Linked DNA regions of Novipirellula caenicola. The protein of the gene in region 1 interacts with the protein of each later gene in a pairwise test. Links are inferred from orthologs where the notes say so. Each region holds a gene or a part of one and is shown on either strand. Other genes may lie near its edges.

Region 1 (11,231 bases):
CGCCTGAGGTGAGCTCGCCCCACAACGTCCATCCCACTAAAAAACACGCGAATATGAGTGTCCCCAGACGTGAAATGCCTGCTTGGCGAAGGTAGAGACATCCTGACCATACCAAAGAGATCAATGTGCCGACGGCAAGCAGGTTGTATGCGACGGCATGGGTGCCGAAGGTCCAATGGAAACCGCGAATCAGAATGCGGCCCAGCGGATACACATGATCATTCATCGTCGCATAGATGACTTCAGGAAATCCGAGCGTGCGGTTGTCGATCAGTAAATTAAAGTCGTCGGATTCAAAGTAGCCCCAAACGATCGCGGGCCAGTCAAACGCGAGGACCATCACCGAGCACACGAGTCCCCAACCAACGGCTTCGTGAACATACGACCGGCGATCATCCGGCATGCGAGAGGATCGGGTCAGTTGCGTTACCAATCGCCAGAGTGCTCGATCCAGTTTGTCGCCAACGAACCAAGAGGCGATTGCAACGAAAGCCGCAAGAAGAGAAAGCCCTGTAAAAAAGCGAGGCAACAACGGAATGATCAGCTCCGCCGATCCGCCCGACTGACGTTTCAGCACGGATTCGTACAGCGAAGCGGGAAGGATCGCCAGCAATGCAAACAATAGCAACGCAAATACAGAACACCATCTCACCAGCGGCCACGACACGAGCGGACATGACGTTGTCGAAGACGACGCTGGAAGATCCGGCACTGGAGGACGTGGCACTGAGGGCGTCGGTTCGGAAGATTCAGTCATGTGATTTGTAAAATCAGGGGAGAGAAGGAATCACGCGGCCTCTTCATTGCCCTGGTCAAGGGTGCATCGATCTTCCGATTTAAACACGGTCCGAGTCGGGCATCGTCGGATCCGCATGAACTTCCACTGCTCCCGTTGGATACCGCGTGCTTTCGGCACGGACATCATCGGACATCAGTACTCGTTGAAAGAAAAGCATCAACAGCGTACACAGATAACGGCGTCCCATTTCACGCATTCGAAGGTTGCTTGAACCCCACGTGCGGCCTTCCCATTTGATCGGAACCTGCTTGATTTTATAGCCGCTGATCAATGCGCTAAGCGACATTTCAAGCGTGATATTGAAATGACATGCACGATACGGTCCGCACTGTTCGATGACTTCGTTGCGGTAGGCTTTAAACGCATTGGTCAAATCATTCATGTCGGTCCAGAACATCCACTGAATCGCTTTGTTGACGATTCGATTGACGACAAGTTTGACTTTGGGGTATTGCTTGACCGAAGCGCCTCGGATGAATCGTGATCCAAAAACACAGTCATAGCCTTGTTGGATTGTGTCGTAGTAACAGAGCACGTCATCGGGGTGATCCGATCGGTCGGCCATGTAGATGACCACCACGGATCCGCGAACAAACTCGAGTCCGGATCGAATGGCGCGGCCAAATCCGCCCGGCGACTGGCGTCGTATCAGTCGGACGTTGGGCCAGCGTGTGACGCGTTCGAGCACCTCGGCCTCGGTCTCATCCTGGCTGTTGTCATTCACGACAATCAACTCGGTGTCGATGTGATGCTGATCCACCAAAAACGACATCAATTCATCAATGCAGGGGCCGATGTTGTGCTGTTCGTTGTATGCGGGGATGACAATCGAAAGCTGAGGGCGGTCTGTCATGGAGCGGCTGCGGGTTGTGAAGATCGAAAAAACGTTGACCTAACTCAATTGATTTTTGCGTTTTCGCCCATGGGTTTGACGTCAAATCGTGGTTCCGCTACCTACCAAACCAAGACGGATCTAGCACAGCATAATCGAATCTTCCGCCCACTTGATCGCGAGGCATGCCAAAAGTCAGCGACAGCAGCATTTCGCCGGTGAAAATCGAGTTCAAGAGTGCTCCAGCCATGCGGGGTGCTGGCGAGCGTGTTCTGCGATTTCAGATAAAATTTGATCCGTCGATCGAGCCGGCTGCCATTGCCATGCATTGCGAGCAAGACGCGAATCGAGCACGATCCATGGCAAATCGAATGGCCGTTCCTCGTCCGACGGCGTGACGATATGGTTGCCGAATTGCTCGTTACACCACTGCGTTAATTGACGCAGCGAGCGTGCCGATTCGATGCCTCCGCTAACGTTTGCAATCACGGGTTTGGTCGAATCCATCGCTGCGGTGATCTGCTTGTCAATCAGCTGTGCGACGTCCCAGGGATGCAAACAATCACGAACTTGGCGTCCAGAGCCGCCAAAGCCAATGTAGCGAAGCGGACGACGACGTTGGTGCGAATGGACCCAATACGCATAGATACCTTGGTCAGCTCGTCCAAATTGCCCCGCACCCGCAAGCACACCGCAGCGATTGATTCGCAGCGGGAATTGGAATGCTTCGGCGTATTCCCATGCCATCGTTTCGGACGCCAACTTGGTCGCCCCGTAGATCGATACCGGTGGCGTGGTGGAAAATGATTCATCGATGCCATCCTCCGAAACGCCGCCGGGAAGTTGCGACTCGGGTGCCAGCGCGAAGGCATCTCCCTGGGCGGTCAGCGGCAATGAGGCAAGGGCATCGATGGAATAGACGCGGCTGGTGCTAAGCAGAATCAAACCACTTTGGTGTTGCCGGCAATACTCCAGCAAATTCAACGTTCCAATCAAATTGTGTTCGGTCAATTGTCGCGATGAGCCATGTCCCGAAGTACCGGCGAGAACGCTGGGTTGGGCAGCACAATCGATCACCCAATCGGCTGAGGGAATCGCATCGAGATCACTTCGAGATCGCAGGTCAGCGTGGATGAAGTGGACACCCATCGAGTGCAGTTTTTGACGGTTCGATTCGCTGCCAGAACGCGTCAAATTGTCAATTCCGATCAGCTGCAAACCGGAGCGACTTTCCAGCAAACTTTCGGCAATCCATCGCCCAACAAAACCACAGACGCCAGTGATGAGAACTTTCAAGGGATTCGACTTGCACGGTGAATGAGTGTATGTCCAGTAGCGACCCATCGTAACATCCCGTTGCGGAAGATGCGACAGTTTTGTGCGACTCGAATTCGCTTTGGATGGGGGGATGGTCCACGTGCCTGGTAACCAATCACCACGAGCCCCGAAACCAATCACCACGGGGCGGCCTGATCCAACATTGGGCGGCAGCCTGATTCAACCTCGCGCCGGGCGGTCGGATTACAGCATATCGATCGGGTCGATGTCGACGACGTATTGGACGTCGTCTTTCTCGGGAATCGTAAACGAGTCCGTGGCGCGGCGAATCGTCTCGCCTAACTCCGCACTGTCGGTCGATTGCAGCAGCAGGTGGAATCGATACTTGCCCCGCAGTTTGGGAATGGGGGGCGGGGCAGGGCCCAAGATCCGAACTTCCGATCCAAGTGCCTGGCGGGCGGCTTCGAGTCGTCCCAATAACGAATCGGCAACCGCTTCGGTGACATCTTCGACGACGCCTCGGATGATGATGCGAGCCACCGAACCGAGTGGCGGGTAATTGAATTTGCGTCGATTGACCATCTCGTCGGTCGCAAATTGGTGATAGTCGTGTCGTGATGCCGCTTGGATCGCCGGATGCTCGGGCGAAAAGGTTTGCACAATCACACGGCCGCCACGATCCCCGCGGCCGGTTCGGCCCGCGACTTGGGTGACCAATTGAAACGTTCGCTCGGCCGCTCGGAAATCGGGAAAGTGCAATGCACTATCGGCATTGATCACGCCCACCAACAACACATTGGGAAAATCGAGCCCTTTGGCAATCATTTGAGTGCCCAGCAAAATGTTGACCTCTCCGCTGCGGAATGCGGACAACACACGTTGATGGCTGCCGGGGCGTTTCATGGTGTCGCTATCCATGCGAGCAATGCAGGCATTCGGAAAGCGAGCTTTGACCTCGACTTCCAAACGCTGGGTTCCTAGCCCGCCGTATCGAATGCCATCGAACCGGCACGCGGGACACCACGGCGGTGTGGCGATCGTGTAATCGCAATAGTGACAACATGCTTTTCCACCATCACGGTGATGCGTCAGCGGCATGTCGCAATCAGGGCATGCGACGACATGACCACACGAAGGACACTGAATCGTGGTGGCAAACCCGCGGCGATTCAGCAGCAAGATCACTTGCCCCTTTTCGTTCAGCGTTTCTTGGACGGCTAAATGCAGCGGACGACTGATCGCACCTCGAGTCCGGTCGTCGCGAATTCGCAGATCCACCAACTCCACACTCGGCATGGGACGTTGGTTGATTCGCTCGTTCATCGGAATCAATTCGGCATGCCCTGTGGCGGTGGCGTGCCACGTTTCCATCGATGGCGTCGCGCTGCCCAAGATCAGCGGGATGCCAAGCGACATCGCTCGCGCGTGCGCTACTTTGCGAGCGTGATAGCGGGGTTGTTCATTTTGTTTGAACGACGCATCGTGCTCTTCGTCCATCACGATCAGCCCTAATCGTGGCATCGGTGCAAACACGGCACTTCGCGGGCCGACGACGACTTGGACTTCACCACGACGTATCCGCTGCCACTGGAAATGCCGTTCCGACGGAGTCATTTGGCTGTGCAGCACCGCCACGGATTCAAATCGACGTTCGAATCGGCCACGCGTTTGAGGCGTCAAACTAATCTCAGGCACCATCACGATCGCGCCGCGTCCCGCTCGCACAATTTGTTCGATCGCCTTGATGTACACTTCGGTCTTGCCGCTGCCGGTCACTCCGTGTAGCAGCAACGTTTTACCCGTCCCTGATTCAATCGCAGCACTGATTCGCTCGAGTGCCGCAGTTTGCTCTTCGCTGGGAACATGGGTTTGCTGGCTCTCACCGTCATTTTTTTGCCAACGCATCGGCGTCGTCGCCGTCATTTCACGCTGCATCGAAACGTCGATATAGCCTTTGGACTGCAACGCGCTGACGGGGCCTCGCGTGCACTTGGCATGCACCATCAATTCAGAGGCCGTCATCGGTCGGCCGGCGGCAATCAAAAACCGAAATGCAGCCTGCTGTTTTTTAGGCAGCAACTCGATTGATTTTTCATCGCTACGGTCTGGGTTGGGCGTCAGATAAGCTCGCTCGCGAGTTCCTGCATTCGAACGCACACTCGAGGGAATCAAGGTGTCAAAGACTTGTCCCGTCGGTGCTTGGTAATAATGACTGATCCATAAAACCAATCGCACCAAGGCCGGGTCACACAGCGGTTCGTCGTCGAGCACCTCGACAATCTCACGCAAGGAACCTCGTTTTCCTTGATAGCCAATCCGCGTCTCGATGCACCATCCCATCATCGGATGGCGACGTTTACCGAGCGGAACGCGAACTCGCATGCCGGGTTTCAAGTGCTCGCGTTCAGCCTCGGGAATTTGATAGTCGTAGGGGCCATAGGGGGCTTCGCTAAACACGATGCGGCCGACCGCGATATCGTCTTCGACGGTCAATTCCCATGGCGGAGGTTCGGTTTCAAATAGTTCGGCTTGTTGAGCCTTGGCCGCCCCCGACTCCTTTGCCGACGTTGGATCCGACTCGTCTGCAAACATCGATGCGTCGATCGCGAGATCCGCTGACAAATCGAATGCCTCGGATTTGCCCGTTGCCCGCGATTGCCGTGTTTGTGGCTCAGACGTTTGTGCCGCACCGCTGCCGCCGGTGGTTGGGGGCTGTGGGGGAAGATCGCGACGCGATTGCACCGGTGGACTGGATTCGCTGCCATCGCCGCGAACGTCATTTGCGTTCGGATTGGCCTCGGCACGGGGCTGCGTTGGCCGACGAGGATCAGACTTGGACATGGTCGGGGGGCCGACGGTTGGCGGAACAGGATCGGATGGTATGGAGGTTAGCATAGTGTATGTTGGATAAAAGGAAGATAAGGGAGGAGAACGCCAAGTTCCGTGCTCGCCCGTATGAATCGCCTCCCTCATGCGACCCCCTCATCCCCTTTATTTTCGTGATTTGCTGGACAAGTCTGGTCAAGCGAGCCGCCGCCATTTTCGCTTTGCCAAGAAAATCTCGCTCATTGGCATTTCCGATAAAGCTTCGAAACCTGAGAAAGAATCGAATTTGATGAGAATTGGACTTTTCGGCGGATCGTTTGACCCCGTCCACGTGGGGCATTTGTGGATTGCCGAGGCAGCTCGCGAAACCCTTGCACTGGATCAAGTTCGCTGGATTCCCACTGCAACGTCGCCGTTAAAGCCGGCCGGAGCGGTCGCGTCAAACAAGGATCGGCTGGAGATGTTAAAGCAGGCTCTCGTCGATAACCCGTACTATGAATTGGACGACCGCGAGATCCGTCGAGGAGCGGTCAGCTATACCGTAGACACGGTCGCAGAATTGGTCCAAGAAATGCCCGACTCTCAGTTTTTTATGATCATCGGCAGCGACTCTTTGGCCTCATTCCCGCTTTGGCGTCAACCGCAGCGGTTGCTTGGGTTGATCACGCCGGCGGTGGTCCAGCGGGGCGGCGAAGAGGCGATTGATTTTTCAGTGCTCGAAGGTTTGGTCGAGCGCGACCGAATCGCTGAGATTGCGTCCCACGTGATCGCGATGCCGGTCATCGAACTTTCCAGCAGCGAACTTCGCGAACGCGTGCAGCAGGGGCGAAGCATTCGGTACCGCACCCCACGTGCGGTCGAACGGGTGATTCGCCAGCGTGGCTTGTATCGCAGTCCCCCGATCGCTAATGCGACCGATTGACCGCGTCGGCAAGCTTGGTGGTTTCGCTAACCAGCGTGGTGACACGTTGTTGGATTTCTTCGTCGGCCAATCCATCGCCTTCAAAGGCGTCGCCCGTGGCGTAGATGAACCGCGGCACGATCAGGCAGCGAAAATCGAGCATCAAGCTGTTCGCCAATCCCATCGCTGACATGTAGCTTCCTTGGCCGCCGGCCGCCAACATCAAACTGACGACCTTGCCGGTCCATGCCCGCCCGGTCAGCTCTACCGCGTTCTTCAGCGCGGCATTGACGTCATAGTTGTACACCGGCGATGCAACCAGGACGGCTTCGGCTTGGTGGATCAAGTCCGCCAATTCTTTGACGTTCGCGTCCGCATACGCCGAGGCACCGTCGCATGCAGGAAGATTTTTGATCACAAGATCGAAAAGCGTGGCTTCGCGTCCGGTTTGCTGAAGTTGTTCGACCGCCGCGCGAGCAAGGATACGACTTCGGCTGGTGGGATGCAGGCTTGAGCTGATGACGAGAAACATGGTTTTGCGTTATCGTTGGCGACACGTTCGAAGAGGTGTAAAACCACGAATACTCGCAAACCCGCGGCGGTTTGTCGAGTCGCAAACCAAAATGAGGGCTGTTTCCGCCGCGAAATACGCTCAGGCAAATCGCGGCAACACGGCTCGCTGGCCGCCTATTGGGCGGGCCTCCCACGTCGCACGCGGCAACCGGCGTCCGCTAAGCGAATTCTTCGTAATCATCCAGAAACATTTCGCCATCCATCCCCAATCGATGCTTCAGCGTCTCGAACTGGCTTGTGAACCGTTCGCTGCTGCTGTGGACATGTTCGGCTTCGGTGATGAATTGCAAGTTGTCATCAGGATAGACATCGCCCCGGATCAACGTTTGCGAGAACGCATCAAGCGGGTCGCCATAGGCAATCAGCAACTTGTGTTCGTCAAGTTGAATTTCTTGACGTTTGCTTGGGTTGATCACAGCGATCCCGGTGCAACCGTCATTCAGTAGCAAGTCCTCGAACTCCCACAGCATGCTTTTTAGCACAGGTGCGTCGATGTGTTCACGATACAGGTCCTCGGGGTGAGGGTTGCCCTGGTGGCTGGTTTCCAGCACGACATCGACCACCGGGCCAAGTTGATCGACCAGTTCAAGGAACAGATCCATGATTCGGTGGCGGGTTGCCGATGCCAAGATCACGGGGGTGCTTAACCCCGTTTTCTCGTCGACATATTGGTCGTATCGAAAACCTTGCTTCGGCACGACTTGAAGATCATACGACGGGCGAACCGCGTCGGTCAGTTCGAACATCCCATAGGAACGAATCCCCATGTGCGTTTGCAGTTCGTCGTCGGTCAGCGTTTCAAAGCTTCCGTTGGAAGCCACTCGAACCGCATCGTCGCTGGTACCATTTCGAAGAATACGCTTTAGAAAACCCATTTCGGTTTCCGATCCCGTTCGCAACAAGAATAAATTAGGTGTGAAATAACGTTGGGTGCACCGACGTCGGTTTCGATTGACTCGGTACACCCAACGCTAGGTCACGTTCTTCGAGGGATCAGGCAAAGACGACCTAAGCGGAAAAGACGGCGAGTATTTGTGACTGAATATTCATCAACGTCGGCGGATCCGTTACAACCGGCACCTCGCAGACTGGCTTTCCAGTCCCCGCATGGGTGGAGTCGCGGTGGTTTACCTCGGCTGAGAGTCGCCTAGGATGGGACGCCGCGAGGCACTGAAGTCACACCAATCGCCTCATCAAACCAGCGGTGGCGTCCATCGCTTGGATATGTGTCGATCGCTGAGATATAATGAGGGCCGATTGGATGCTCAGAAACCCTCTTTGCGCCCACGACGGCGCGACCAAACATCAATGCGTCCTTCCTTTCTTTTCTGAATTCGAAAATAGATAGCTTCATGCTTCGATTGCTCTGGCTCGGTGTCGGTTCGCGTTTCACACCAATGCGTTCTGTCGCACCGCGGGAACGTCTGCGAAGGTGCAAAACAGGCTTGCGAACGTGCAAAACAGGCTTGCGAACGTGCAAAACAGGCTTGCGAACGTGCAAAACAGGCTGGATTGCCGGTGGGTTGCTGGTCGCGACACTGCTTGGCGGTTGTGATGTTCCCGAGCGGGTGCCATTGGTTCCGCCGCCGGATCTGTATCGTGCCAGCGACGAACCCGGTCAATCCGACCCGCAAGCCTCGGGTGAAACGGTCGCCCGTGAAGAAAATTTGAAGTCAGAGGACCGCAAGTTTCCCGGTGATTTCGAAGCCTGGGACGCCTATTTTGTTGGCGACACCCACGTCGGTTACAGTCACATCACCGTGGTCGGCGGCGAGGATGCGGACCGAAGCGACGCAAAAAAACAGCATGTCGATCTGAACATCGAAGATTGTTTGTTAATCAATCGAGGGCCCGCATCCGCCTTTGTTCAACGCCATTCGCATCAATCGAGCGAGACGATCGATGGGCAATTACTGCACTACAAAAGCCATCTGAGCGTCGGTCCAATCATCACGACGTGCGAAGGGACGGTGGACGAATCGGGACTCAACGTCGTCAAAACGCGAGGGGCTGCGGTGAGCACGCACCGATTCGCTTGGAGCGACGAGCATCGTGGGCTATTGGCGGTGGAAGAGTCGATTCGTCGCTCGCCACTTCGCATCGGCCAAAAGCGAACGTTCCAAACCGTTTCTCCGATTCAGCCGCTCGCTACCACCGTTCGGCTACACTGCGTTGCCAAGGCCACGGTGCCGCTGATCGATGGAAAACCCCATGAATTGCTGGAAATTGATGTGGAAACGGATCTCGGCGAGGATCGGAAAAGTTATCACGTGATTTGGGCCGAGCCGGATGGGACGATACGTCGCGCGCTGTATCCAGCGTCGAATTTGGTCACCTACCGCACGGACAAGGAAGTGGCGGTCAAGGACATCGAGTCGCAGCAGGCTGCGATTGCGATCGCATCCATCCTTACCAACAGTACGCTAGAGCGGCCCAGTGAGACAAAGCGAGTGGGGTTCAAGTTGGTCCGGACCGCATTGCCAATTGACGAAGAAAAGTCGACCATCCAGCCGCAGCCGAATCAATTTGTACGGAAATTGGACGATGCATCGGTGTTGGTTCTCGTTTCAAGGTTAGGTGAAACGCCTCGCAACGGTTTTCAGCAAGGAAGTTTCTTGGTAACCGATGCAGATCAAAAGCCCAATGCGATCATCGATTCGGCAGAAACCATGGTGCGTCGAATCGCCCAGGCGTCCGGAGGCTCTGGAAAACTCGGTGAACGTGAACTTGCGATTGAGTTGGCGCGATCGGCAAACCGGTTGACTCAGTTGAAATCATCCTCGGATACCTTCCAGCGTGCTTCGGAAGTCGCTCGAAACGCGCAAGGCGACTCGACCGCCTATGCGGTATTGTTGGCCGCGCTGCTTCGCGCCAAAGCGATCCCTTCACGCGTTGCATTCGGCTTCCGATATCAAGAAACACCGACGCCTCGGATGGTGTACCACGCTTGGACGCTTGCGTTTGTCGATGGAGATTGGTTGTCACTTGATGCGACCACCGGAGGCATCGCTGCGGCGGATCGTTTGACGGTGACCACCAGTGATCTTAGCAATCAGGACATCGGCGAAGTGATGATGCCCGTGCTGGATTTTCTCGGGGCCTACGAAATCGAGATCGTCACCTCGGCGACGCGTTATTAGCGAACCCGAGAACGCAGGCTGCGTATTTAGAAACCGCAGACGAGTTGCCATCTTTGTCGATGGCCATCCGGCGGGTTTGCTTCGTTGCCGTTGCGTTTCAAAGCGAGGTAGGCCGCCTCATTGTTGGTTGTCAAAATGCGTGGCGACGGCCTCCAACAGCGGATCAATCGTTTGAGCCTGGATCGCGTGAGGAGGATTCCAGTCGAACCATTCTGCCGAATCATGCTCGGTCAGGACGAGCTTCGGCTTGTCGGCCAGGTATCCCAAGAAATATTGCACTGTTTTTTCGAAGACTTGCGAGCCTGTTTTTTTGTAGGAAACCGGATAGCGTATTTCGAAGCAGAAGTCGGGATCGATTTCGATGTCCGCCGGATCAATGCCGGTTTCTTCCTGAGTTTCGCGAAGTGCGGTGTCTCGAAATGTTTCTCCCGCTTCGCAGTGGCCTTTGGGCAGGTCCCATCGCGTCGGATGCCGCATCAACAAAAATTGACGCGAAGGCCCTTTTTGCATGAGTAAGATTCCAGCGGCACGGACGCCGCCGTCGGGGGATACTTTCATTGAAAACTCGTGTTGTCGTAGCCGTTTCGGTGTAGCCGTGCTTTTGTTGTCGATCGCTTTGTAGCCGGTGGGTTGCCAGCAGGTTACAACATAGACAGCAGGGGCAAAGCGGTGATGTTCGAAAACCCCGTGTCATTGATGAAACCAAAAGTGATTGCGTCGAGATGAAAATTTACACACGCACGGGCGATGCGGGCAGCACGGGGCTGTTTGGCGGACCGCGAGTCGCCAAGGATGACGATCGGATCGAAGCCTATGGAACGGTCGATGAACTCAACGCCGCGCTCGGCTTGGTCCGTTCGGCTGGCGTTTCCTCCACGATGG
Region 2 (10,974 bases), on another replicon or contig:
TGAAGCGACAACCCGAGCTGCCCATGCCGCAATGGACTGGGCAACCAACGGGATTACGCAAACCATGACCGAGTACAACGCGAAGGTCCCGGCCAAGCCCAAGGGCAAAACCAAGCCGTCGCCCTAACCTGGCAAGGCGGCAACCCTTCGTGAGACTCGGTAAGTGAGTAAGAAGTTAACCCCAATGCGTTAACCAGACTGACGTTGCGAAACGACGGTCCGAACCCAACGCTGCGGACCCCAATGCGGAATGCGAGTATGGTGCTGGGCAAAATCACACCCGCTCGATAACATACCGCTTAAAAATAGAAGCATTTTCCGAAACAGCGCTGCGTTCAACGCACCCATCAGACCGTAGAGAGACGATAAAACCGTGGCGAAAAACACTTACGAAACGCTATTCATCCTCGATAGCAACCAATACGCACGCGATCCCGGCGGCGTCAGCAAGCAGATCGAACAAATCATCAGCGAAAATGGCGGCAACGTGCTCGTCAGCCGGATGTGGATGGAACAGCGACTCGCCTACCCCATCGACAAGCACCAAAAGGGCACCTACTGGTTGACTTACTTCGAAATCGAAGGCGAGCAACTCGTCAAGATCGAGCGAGCGTTCCAGCTCTGCGAACCGATCTTGCGTGAATTGACGCTCAAGCTTGACCCTCGTTTGGTCGAGCCAATGCTTGCAAACGCGCGTGGCGAATCCTTCACGCTATCGAGCCGTGGCGAAGAGGAAGCGGACGATTCCGACGACAACGACTCGGATGACGCCAACGCCGAAGACGATTCGGTGGTCAGCTCCGAAGCCTAAGATTTGCTTGTGAACGGCGGCAGCGGTAGGATGGCGCAGGGTGCCCGGCGGCACTGAAGTGCGTCCCAGACGCCGTTGCTGGCACGGCGATGCGTCACTCGCATCGCCCACAGCAAATTACTTAAGCAAAACATTTCGACATTTAAAATGTTTCGGGGAAAATCATGGCAAGCTATAACCGCGTCGTTTTGGTAGGCAACATTACACGCGATATCGAACTGAAGTACACCACCGGTGGAACCGCAGTCACCGAGATCACGATTGCTGTGAACGACCGCCGAAAGTCAGCTACCGGAGAATGGGTCGAGGAGACAACGTTTGTCGACGTGACGCTTTGGGGGCGAACCGCAGAAGTCGCAAGCGAATACCTGAGCAAGGGATCCCCGATCCTGGTCGAAGGCCGACTGAAATTGGACATGTGGGAAACCGATGGCCAAAAACGCAGCAAGCTGCGAGTGATCGGCGAACGAATGCAAATGTTAAGTGGCGGCGGCGGAGGAGGCGGTGGCGAATCACGCCAACGAAGCCAACCACAACGTCGCGATACGGTCCAAGAAACCAGCTACGATTCACACGATTACCAAGATTCACATTCTTCTGGCGGTGCGGCACCCCGAGCGACGGGCAACCCGGCGGGCCAGCGAGAAGCACAACCGACCGGCAACGGCCCCGGTTACGACGATCCTGACATCCCGTTCTAAACCGAACGGCTCCTTCAGAACCCATCCATCCACCCATACACACCCTTATTTGTTCACTCGAGTTTTGTGATGCCGAAACCAAAGACTAGCACGGGTCGATCGTTCAAGCGACCATTTAAACGTTTGCCCAAAGGCGCTAACGGTGGCATTCAGCTACTATTGATCCACAATGTCGAACACCTCGGCAAGCAAGGCGACATCGTCGAAGTCAAATCGGGCTACGCGCTGAACTACCTGCTGCCTCAAGGGTTGGCGACCGTTGCCACCGACCACCACAAGCGAATGGTCGAAAAGCACCGCGAAAAACTGCGTGCCTTGGAACTCGAAAAGCTCAAGAGCTACCGCGACATGGCGGACGAGCTCGGCAAGCAATCGATCACGATCGAAGCCAACGCCAACGACGAAGGCCATTTGTACGGCAGCGTCGGAGCTCACGAAATCGTCGACGCCCTCAAGGGTGCCGGTTTCACTTTGGCGCAAGACCAAATCCGTTTGGAAGGTCCGCTGAAGGAACTCGGTTTGTACACCGTCAAGGTGCACTTGCACAGCGAAGTCGACGCGGCACTGAAGGTTTGGGTTGTCCCAACCGTCGTGACCGAAGAAGTCTAATTTTTGCTTGATAAAATCACGACGGCGGGCTTTCGGCATCGCCGTCTTGTTTACTATCATCTGCGAATCACGTCGGGGCTGTGGCGGAACTGGCAGACGCGCTGGATTTAGGATCCAGTTCCTTTACGGAGTGCAGGTTCGATTCCTGTCAGCCCTACTGAATTGAAAAGCGGCGGTGTGCATCAGCCACATCGCCGCTTTTTTCGTTTTGTACCGATTCTGCTTTGCCCGCGCGTCACACCCGCCTCAATCGGCCTTGCCGCTAAACCGCTGGCCTTACCTGCGGCAACGATGTTGCGGACAACATTGGCCTCAAGATCACTAAATCGATGCGGCCTAGCGCAGACGGCAATCATTGCGAAATCGTCCAACTCAACGCAGTGATTAGCTTCAAATTCCATAGCACTCATTGACCTTAGGTCAAATGGGAAATAAAGTTTCCCCGTAAAAGGCGTTGTTATTCGTGGTTTAGGGCCGCCAATGCCTTGTTGTTTGGGACCGCTCGAAGTTCATGTGGCTCCCCATTTAGATCTTAGATCTGTATTCAATCACTCACTTACAAACCCTCTCCCTTACAAACCACGACGGTTCCTTCAGAGACTAACTATGGCAAAGAAAGCTGGCTCAGCTGACAAGATGGTTTACTACTTCGGTAAGACAAAAACCGAAGGCCGCGGTGCAAGCAAAGCAATCTTGGGCGGCAAAGGTTTGAACCTTGCTGAAATGACCGCGATTGGTCTTCCGGTTCCTCCCGGATTCACGATCACAACCGCCGTTTGCGACGCGTATTACAAGTCGGGCGAAAAGATGCCCAAGGGCTTGATGGACGAAGTCAACGCGGCGGTCAAAACGCTGGAAAAAGAACTTGGCAAAAAGTTCGGTGACGATTCGAACCCACTGCTTGTCAGCGTTCGTTCGGGTGCAGCCGTTAGTATGCCCGGAATGATGAACACCATTTTGAACCTTGGTTTGAACGACGCGGCCACCGAAGGCCTCGCCAAAGCAACCAAGAACGAACGATTCGCTTATGACGCTTATCGTCGTTTGATCAACATGTTCGGTGACGTGGTGATGGGCATGGACCATCATCAATTCGAAAAAGCGTTTGACGAAATCAAGAAGAAGTACAAAGTCAGCGAAGACACCGAAGTTCCCGCCGAAGGATTGAAGCAACTTTGCGAATCCTACAAAGCGGTTTACAAAAAGTCGACGGGCGAAGATTTCCCGCAAGACCCGATCAAGCAGCTTGAACTTTCGATCATGGCTGTCTTCGGCTCGTGGAACACCTCTCGCGCCGTTCGTTACCGTGAAATCGAAGGCATCCGCGGTTTGCTAGGAACCGCGGTCAACGTGCAATCGATGGTTTACGGCAACATGGGCGACGACTCGGGAACCGGGGTTGCCTTCACCCGTAACCCGAACACCGGCGAAAACAAATTCTTCGGTGAATTCCTTATCAACGCTCAAGGCGAAGACGTGGTTGCCGGTATCCGCACCCCACAACCGGTTGCAGAGATGCCGAAGTGGAACCGAGCGGTTCACAAAGAACTGATCGCGATCAAGAAAACGCTCGAAGATCACTACGCTGAAATGCAGGACATCGAGTTCACGATCGAACGTGGCACGTTGTACATGCTGCAAACCCGAACCGGCAAACGCACCGGAGTCGCGGCGGTCAAGATCGCTTGCGACATGGTCAAAGAAAAATTGATCGATCAAAAGACCGCCGTGCTGCGTGTTCCGGCGAACGACTTGACGCAATTGTTGCTACCTAGCTTCAAACCGACCGCGCGTAACGCTGCGGACGTTTTGACTCGTGGTTTGCCGGCTTCCCCCGGTGCAGCGGTTGGTAAGTTGGCGTTCAGTGCCGAAGAAGCACGTGAGCGAGCCGACGCGGGCGAAAAGGTGATCTTGGTTCGTAAAGAAACCAGTCCCGAAGACGTGGACGGCATGAACGCCGCTGCGGGCATTTTGACCAGCACCGGTGGAATGACAAGCCACGCGGCCGTGGTTGCTCGCGGTTGGGGCAAGTGCTGTGTTGCCGGTGCAGGTGACGTCGAGATCAACGAAAAAGGCAAGAAGATCAAAGTCGGTGGACGCACCTTCGGCGTCAAAGACGTCATCAGCCTTGACGGAACCACCGGTGAAGTCATGGCGGGCGAAGTGGAAACACAAGAGCCAAAACTTTCGGGCGACTTTGCCAAGTTGATGAAGTGGGCCGACGAGTACCGCACGTTGGCAATTCGCACCAACGCCGATTCGCCTGCCGACAGCAAGCGAGCTCGCGACTTCGGTGCCGAAGGCATCGGACTTTGCCGTACCGAGCACATGTTCTTTGACCCCGAGCGAATCACGCACATGCGTTCGATGATTTTGGCTCAGGACGAAAAAGATCGTCGTGCGGCACTGAAGAAATTGCTGCCGTTCCAACGCAAAGACTTCGAAGGCATCTTCAAGGCGATGAACGGGCTGCCCGTCACCATCCGTTTGCTAGACCCACCATTGCACGAATTCTTGCCGCACGAAAGCGCCAGCCAAAAAATCGTGGCAAAAGAATTGGGCGTTTCGGCCAACGAAATTTCCAAGCGTGGACAAGCACTGCACGAGTCCAACCCGATGCTTGGTCACCGTGGTTGCCGCTTGAGCGTGACCTATCCGGAAATCCTTGAAATGCAAGTTCGCGCGATTGTCGAAGCGGCAATCAACTGTGCGGGCAAGAAGATCAAGGCTCAACCCGAGATCATGATCCCGTTGGTTGGAACGGCGAACGAATTGGAACTTCTTCGTGGTAAGGTCGAACAGACGATCGAAGAAACCAAGACCGCCAAGAAGTTCAACGGCACCTTGGATATCTCGATCGGTACCATGATCGAAATCCCACGTGCTTGTTTGACCGCGAACGAAATTGCCGCTCATGCCGACTTCTTCAGTTTCGGCACGAACGACTTGACGCAAATGACGTTCGGTTACAGCCGTGACGATGTCAACACCTTCTTGCCGGATTACATCCATCAAGAAATCCTCGAGGTTGACCCGTTCCAATCGCTCGATACCTCGGGTGTGGGCCAATTGGTCGAAATGGGTGTCGAGAAGGGCCGTAGCGTCAAGAAAGACCTGAAGGTCGGTATCTGTGGCGAACACGGTGGCGACCCTGCGTCGATCCGCTTCTGTCACGAAGCTGGTCTGAACTACGTCAGCTGCAGCCCGTTCCGCGTGCCAATCGCACGTTTGGCGGCCGCTCAAGCTGCCCTGAACTCGAAGAAGTAGTTCGGCGGTCTGTCGACCTCGATAAAATCAATCTTGAAACAGCGGCCCGAAACGGCCGCTGTTTTTTTTGGTTCACCCCCCTGTGCCCTCGTCGAGGGCGGTCGTTGCGATTACCATTTTCGCATGGAAAAAACAAACATTGCCATTGTTGGCCTGGGAACCGTTGGCACGGGTGTCGCGAAACTGTTACTTGATCATGGCGATCGCACGTCGCGCCATGCTGGCCGCACCTTGTGGCTGAAGAAGGCGGTCGTTCGCGATCTAGCCAAACATCGTGACGTTGATCTACCGGCGGGGGTCGCGACCGATTCGCTTGAAGACGTGATCAATGATCCTGAGATCTCGGTCGTCGCTCAATTGATCGGCGGCTTGGAACCGGCGCGTTCGATCATGTTGCGACTGCTCGAATCCGGCAAAGACATCGTCACGGCGAACAAGGCGCTGTTGGCCGAACATGGCCCCGAATTGTTCACCCGGGCTCGTGAACTTGGCCGTAGCATCGCGTTTGAGGCGTCGGTCGCCGGTGGGATCCCGATCATCGCCAACGTCAGCCAATGCTTGTCGGCAAACCAGATTCGATCACTCGAAGGCATTCTCAACGGTACCAGCAACTTCATCGTCACACAGATGGACGAGAAAGGGGCGCCCTACGACGTCGTCGTTCGCAAGGCCCAAGAACTAGGTTACGCCGAAGCCGACCCGACGATGGACGTGGACGGCACAGACGCGGCCCAGAAATTAGCGATCCTGGCGCATTTGGCGTTCGGAGCGACCGTCGATTGGTCTGACATCCCGCGCATGGGGATCGACGGGCTGGATCCCGATGATTTGCGATACAGCCGCCAACTCGGTTATCGCATCAAGTTATTGGCCTTGGCCAATTTGGCGGACGATGGACTCGAGCTTTCGGTGGCGCCAACGTTGGTCCGCATCGGGACTCCGCTGGCCGAAGTTCGCGACGCGTTTAATGCCATCCGTGTCGTCGGCGATGCCGTCGGACCGGTGTTTTACCATGGATTGGGTGCTGGCCAGATGCCGACCGCCTCGGCCGTGGTCGCCGATCTGATCGATACCGCCGTCGGACGGACTCGATTGACGTTCCAAACGCTCGAGTATTTTTCGATCGATAATCCTCCGCGTGCGAAACTTCGCGATGCCGATACGTTGGTGGGACGGAATTATTTCCGACTCAGCGTAGCGAATCATCCCGGAACGCTGGCGTCGATCACTTCGGTGTTGGCCAAGCACAAGATCTCGATCGCCTCGGTGATGCAGCACGAGGGCGAAAACGGATCGACGCACCTCGATCCGGTCCCGTTGGTCATCATGACGCACGAAGCGACCGAGGGTGCCGCTCGAGCCGCGACGCAGGAAATCGAATCGCTCGATTCGATCACAGGTCCGGTTGTACGGCTTAGAGTGAAGGATTAACGCCCCCCCGGGTTCCTTTGCTCACGTTTTTGCCATGTTCGCTCATGAATCGCTGTCCTTTGCCCTATCGGGGGCTACGATTCCGTAGCGGTTTCTCCATGCGCTTTTGACCCCGTCCGGTAGCCCCACGCTGAGGATGCGGTCGCCGTAGGAACAACCGTTATGACCGTGTTGACCGTCACGCGACGATTCAACCGACCACGGCAATTTGATCCCGGGCAGATGGGCATCCATGATTCACGTACAACATCTAACCAAGACCTACGACGATCTGAATCGTGGTCGGTTTATCGCCGTCGACCGTGTCTCGTTCACGGTCGGGGCAGGCGAAATCTTTGGGCTGCTGGGGCCCAACGGCGCGGGCAAAACCACCGTGCTTCGCATCTTGAGCACGGTACTGAGCCCGACTTCGGGGATCGCCAAAGTCGCCGGTTACGACGTCGTGGCGGATCCAGCCGAAGTGCGTCGCCGAATCGGATTCGTCAGCAACAATACCGCGATGTACGATCGCATGACTGCGTGGGAAATGGTCGGCTACTTCGGTCGCTTGCACGGCATGACTCGCGACGAGCTTCGCGAACGCCTCGAATCGTTGTTCACTCAATTGCGAATGAACGATTTTCGCGATGTCCCGGGCGCAAAGATGTCGACCGGAATGAAACAAAAAGTCTCGATCGCCCGCGCCTTGGTTCACAACCCTCCGGTGCTGGTGTTTGACGAAGCCACACTGGGACTCGATGTGATGGTGGCTCGCAACCTGTTGGCGATCGTGCGGGATCTGCGTGACAGCGGCAAATGCTTGATCTTCTCGACTCACATTATGAGCGAGGTCGAAAAATTGTGTGACCGGATTGCGATCATGCACCAAGGCCGAATCCTAGACAGCGGCACGCTAGAAAACCTTCGCCAGCGACATGGCCAAGAAGACTTTGAAGAGGTCTTCTTTGACCTGCTTAGCCGACACGAACAAGGGGACGCGGACGTGCAAGGACTCGCTATCTCAGGAGCATTCGCATGAACCTTATCAAAAGCCCAAAACGACAAAACGCCGACAAACTACGCTGGTCCTCGGTGTGGCTGATCTATGCTCGGGAAATGCGAGACCAACTGCGTGACCGCCGCACGCTATTCACGATCGCGGTGTTGCCAGTACTGCTTTACCCGTTGGTCGGAACCTTGTTGCTGCAGATGGTTCAGTTCACGCAGCAGCATTCGACCAGTGTGTGTGTGATCGGCACCGACCATTTGGCTGACGTTCCACCGCTGGTGGGCGAAGACCGTTTCGCGGAATCGTTGGTGCCCGCCGACGACCCGCTGCAAGTGGTGACGTATCCGTGGGACGAAGTAAATTCGCGTCGCCCGGTCGCTGAACGCGCCCAAGAGTGGGTCAGTAGCGGTATGTTTGACGTCGTGGTGGTTGTGCCGCCCGAATTCACCGAGCCCGCAGATCGATTAAAAAAAGACGAAGCGGCAATCCAATTGCTCTACAACGTGGCCTCGGACCAATCGATGGTGGCTCGTGAACGGGTCGCCAAAATCTTGGGAACGTGGCGTTCGGGTTGGATCAACGAGCGGTTGACCGAGTCGGGCATCGATATGCTGTCGCTGGAATTGTTCCAGCTGAACGATATCGATATCGCACCGGCCAGTACTCGCGAAGCGGCATTGTGGAGCAAATTGCTGCCGTTCATCATGCTGATTTGGGCGATGACCGGTGCGTTCTATCCTGCGATCGACTTGGTCGCTGGCGAAAAAGAACGCGGCACGCTGGAAACGTTGCTGTGTAGCCCGGCACTTCGCTCGGAAATCGTCGCCGGCAAATTGGCCGCTGTGACGACCTTTAGCATGCTGACAGCGATCCTAAACGCAGGAAGTATGTTGGTGACCAGTTCGTTTGTGATCGGCCAGATTAGTTTCGGCAACGCTGCCGGCGCGATCGGTGCACCGCCGGTTGGCCCGATGCTGTGGTTGCTGGTCGCCCTGGTTCCACTGTCCACACTGTTCAGTGCACTTGCGTTGGCCGTCGCCGCGATGGCGCGAAGCAGCAAAGAAGGCCAATACTATTTGATGCCGCTGATGATGATCACATTGCCGTTGGTGATGTTGCCGATGTTGCCCGGCACGACGTTGACCGTCGGCACCAGTTTGATTCCCGTCACGGGAATGTTTTTGATGGTGCGTGCGTTGGTCGAAGGCCAATACGGGATCGCGCTGTGGCACTTGCCGATGGTCGCCGGCGTCACGATCACGTGTCTGTGGATGGCAGCCCGCTGGGCACTGAAACAATTTGATAACGAATCGGTGCTGTTTGGCAGCAACGAACAATGGGAACTGCGGCAATGGGTCCGGCACCTGTGGCGTGACCGACAAATTGCGGCCACCCCGAGTCAAGCGGTCGCCTGTGGTGCAGCAATCCTGGTGGCATTGTTCTTCGGCAAACTAGCCGTCACCGAAATGCCAACCACGTTCGCGGGCATCCGCAATTTGGTGCTGATGCCACAGCTCGGTCTGATCCTGGCTCCGACTCTGTTGATGGCAACCGTGCTAACGACTTCGCTGCGAAAGAGTTTACGAATTCGTATGCCTCATTGGACCACGTTGCCGTTAGGGGTACTGCTCGGCTGTACCCTGCATCCGACCTATGTCATGTTGTCGTCGTGGATCAGTCACATGTATCCGGTCAGCGAGCAAGCGATGGCTTCGATGAAGCCGTTTGCTGACCAAATTGCCGCCGCCCCCTGGGGTTCAGTGGTGTTGTTGATGGCGCTCGTCCCGGCGATTTGCGAAGAGCTTGCTTTCCGCGGCTTTATTTTTGGCGGGCTCGAACGCCAAGGGGGACGACTGCGTGCGGTGGTCGTCACCGCCATCCTGTTTGGGATCTCGCACGGCGTTTTACAGCAATCGATCGCTGCCACTGTGATGGGATTGTTGCTGGGTTGGATCGCACTGCGAACCGGGTCGGTGTTGCCTGGCATCTTGATTCACTTTACCAATAATGCGTTGTCGGTTTCGCTACAGCGGATCACCGAAAGCAGTTGGGGTGGTGCATCGATCTTCTTGCAATCGACCGAGCAAGGCCCCCAGTACCAACCGTTTTGGATTGTGATCAGCATGGGGATCGCCGTCACTTGCTTGTTGTACTTTGGATCGCTGCGGAGCGCGGACGAAGAAATCGAGGCGGATCAAATTCACACCGATGAACCGATCGTCGATCCGACGACCAGTTTCGCGGGTGCGTAGTGCGACGGCCGGCGGTTTGGCTGCTACCGAGCAGCTCGCGACGCTACCCAAGGTAGAAGGCACTCGGCTCCGCGTCGCAAACGATACCCAAGCAGACGACGTTGGGCCGGCATCGGTCACTACGACCGTGTGTCGTGAATCAATTCACGAGCTCCCCGACTCGCCAAACTTTCGCTGGCTTGGTCGGCCAGCGTTTTTGCGCACGATTCCCATTGCGATGGATCAAATGCGATCGACCGGCTTTCGTCCAGCCGCTTGGTGCCGTCGGTCGACAACACCACCGCATCAAGCGACAGTATACCATCGTTGATTTGGGCATAAGCCGCGATGGGAGCCAAACAGCCACCGTTGAGCGCCGCCAACAAAGTCCGTTCGGCCGTCACTGCGGCTCGCGCGGGAATATGGTTCAGGACGCTCACCATCTTCTGAACCGCTTCGGCGTCGCGATGCACTTCGATCGCAAGCGCCCCTTGGCCGGGTGCGGGTAACATTTGATCGAGCGGCAATTCGACGCGAGTCACGTCGTCCATTTTTAATCGCGTTAACCCCGCCGACGCCAACATGATCGCGTCGTACTCGCCAACCCGCAGTTTTTCGAGTCGTGTTTGCACGTTGCCGCGAATCGGTTGCACATCCAAATCGGGGCGATGGTACCGCAACTGAGCCGCACGCCGGCGGCTGCCGGTGCCGATCTTGGCTCCGTCAGGCAACGTCGCAATCGTCCACTGCGATTGAGACACCAAACAATCCTCGACCACTTCGCGTGGCGGGACCGCGGCAAGCACTAGGTTCGGATCGACTTCGGTCGGCAGATCCTTTAACGAATGGACCGCAATGTCAGCCTCGTCATCCAAGACCGCTTGCTGAATTCGCTTGGTGAACACGCCGACCTGGCGGCCAGAATCGATCGGACGC

The links.
Region 2: the proteins of priA (region 1) and ssb interact in binary tests that used the Escherichia coli proteins (3 or more experiments, as listed by UniProt). The link is inferred for Novipirellula caenicola from one-to-one orthologs.

What each region holds. Positions count from the first base shown.
Region 1 is NZ_BAABRO010000003.1:195,636-206,866, forward strand. The notes cover bases 2,828-5,827. They hold priA (replication restart helicase PriA), read right to left. Parts: upstream 5,502-5,827; coding sequence 3,153-5,501; downstream 2,828-3,152. Other genes in these bases: ABEA92_RS08215 (NAD-dependent epimerase/dehydratase family protein), read right to left, coding at 2,828-2,927. Also shown: ABEA92_RS08205 (hypothetical protein), read right to left, coding at 1-652; ABEA92_RS08210 (glycosyltransferase family 2 protein), read right to left, coding at 837-1,652; more of ABEA92_RS08215, read right to left, coding at 1,863-2,827; nadD (nicotinate (nicotinamide) nucleotide adenylyltransferase), read left to right, coding at 6,025-6,657; ABEA92_RS08230 (NADPH-dependent FMN reductase), read right to left, coding at 6,641-7,168; ABEA92_RS08235 (hypothetical protein), read right to left, coding at 7,368-8,084; ABEA92_RS08240 (transglutaminase domain-containing protein), read left to right, coding at 8,697-10,349; ABEA92_RS08245 (bis(5'-nucleosyl)-tetraphosphatase), read right to left, coding at 10,467-10,907; ABEA92_RS08250 (cob(I)yrinic acid a,c-diamide adenosyltransferase), read left to right, coding at 11,072-11,231.
Region 2 is NZ_BAABRO010000006.1:259,785-270,758, reverse strand. The notes cover bases 1-2,743. They hold ssb (single-stranded DNA-binding protein), read left to right. Parts: upstream 1-975; coding sequence 976-1,512; downstream 1,513-2,743. Other genes in these bases: ppdK (pyruvate, phosphate dikinase), read left to right, coding at 2,728-2,743; rplI (50S ribosomal protein L9), read left to right, coding at 1,582-2,121; rpsF (30S ribosomal protein S6), read left to right, coding at 374-811; pth (aminoacyl-tRNA hydrolase), read left to right, coding at 1-127. Outside these bases: more of ppdK, read left to right, coding at 2,744-5,388; ABEA92_RS14850 (homoserine dehydrogenase), read left to right, coding at 5,512-6,819; ABEA92_RS14845 (ATP-binding cassette domain-containing protein), read left to right, coding at 7,052-7,837; ABEA92_RS14840 (ABC transporter permease subunit/CPBP intramembrane protease), read left to right, coding at 7,834-10,059; hemC (hydroxymethylbilane synthase), read right to left, coding at 10,179-10,974. UniProt on the Escherichia coli protein: Plays an important role in DNA replication, recombination and repair. Binds to ssDNA and to an array of partner proteins to recruit them to their sites of action during DNA metabolism. Acts as a sliding platform that migrates on DNA via reptation.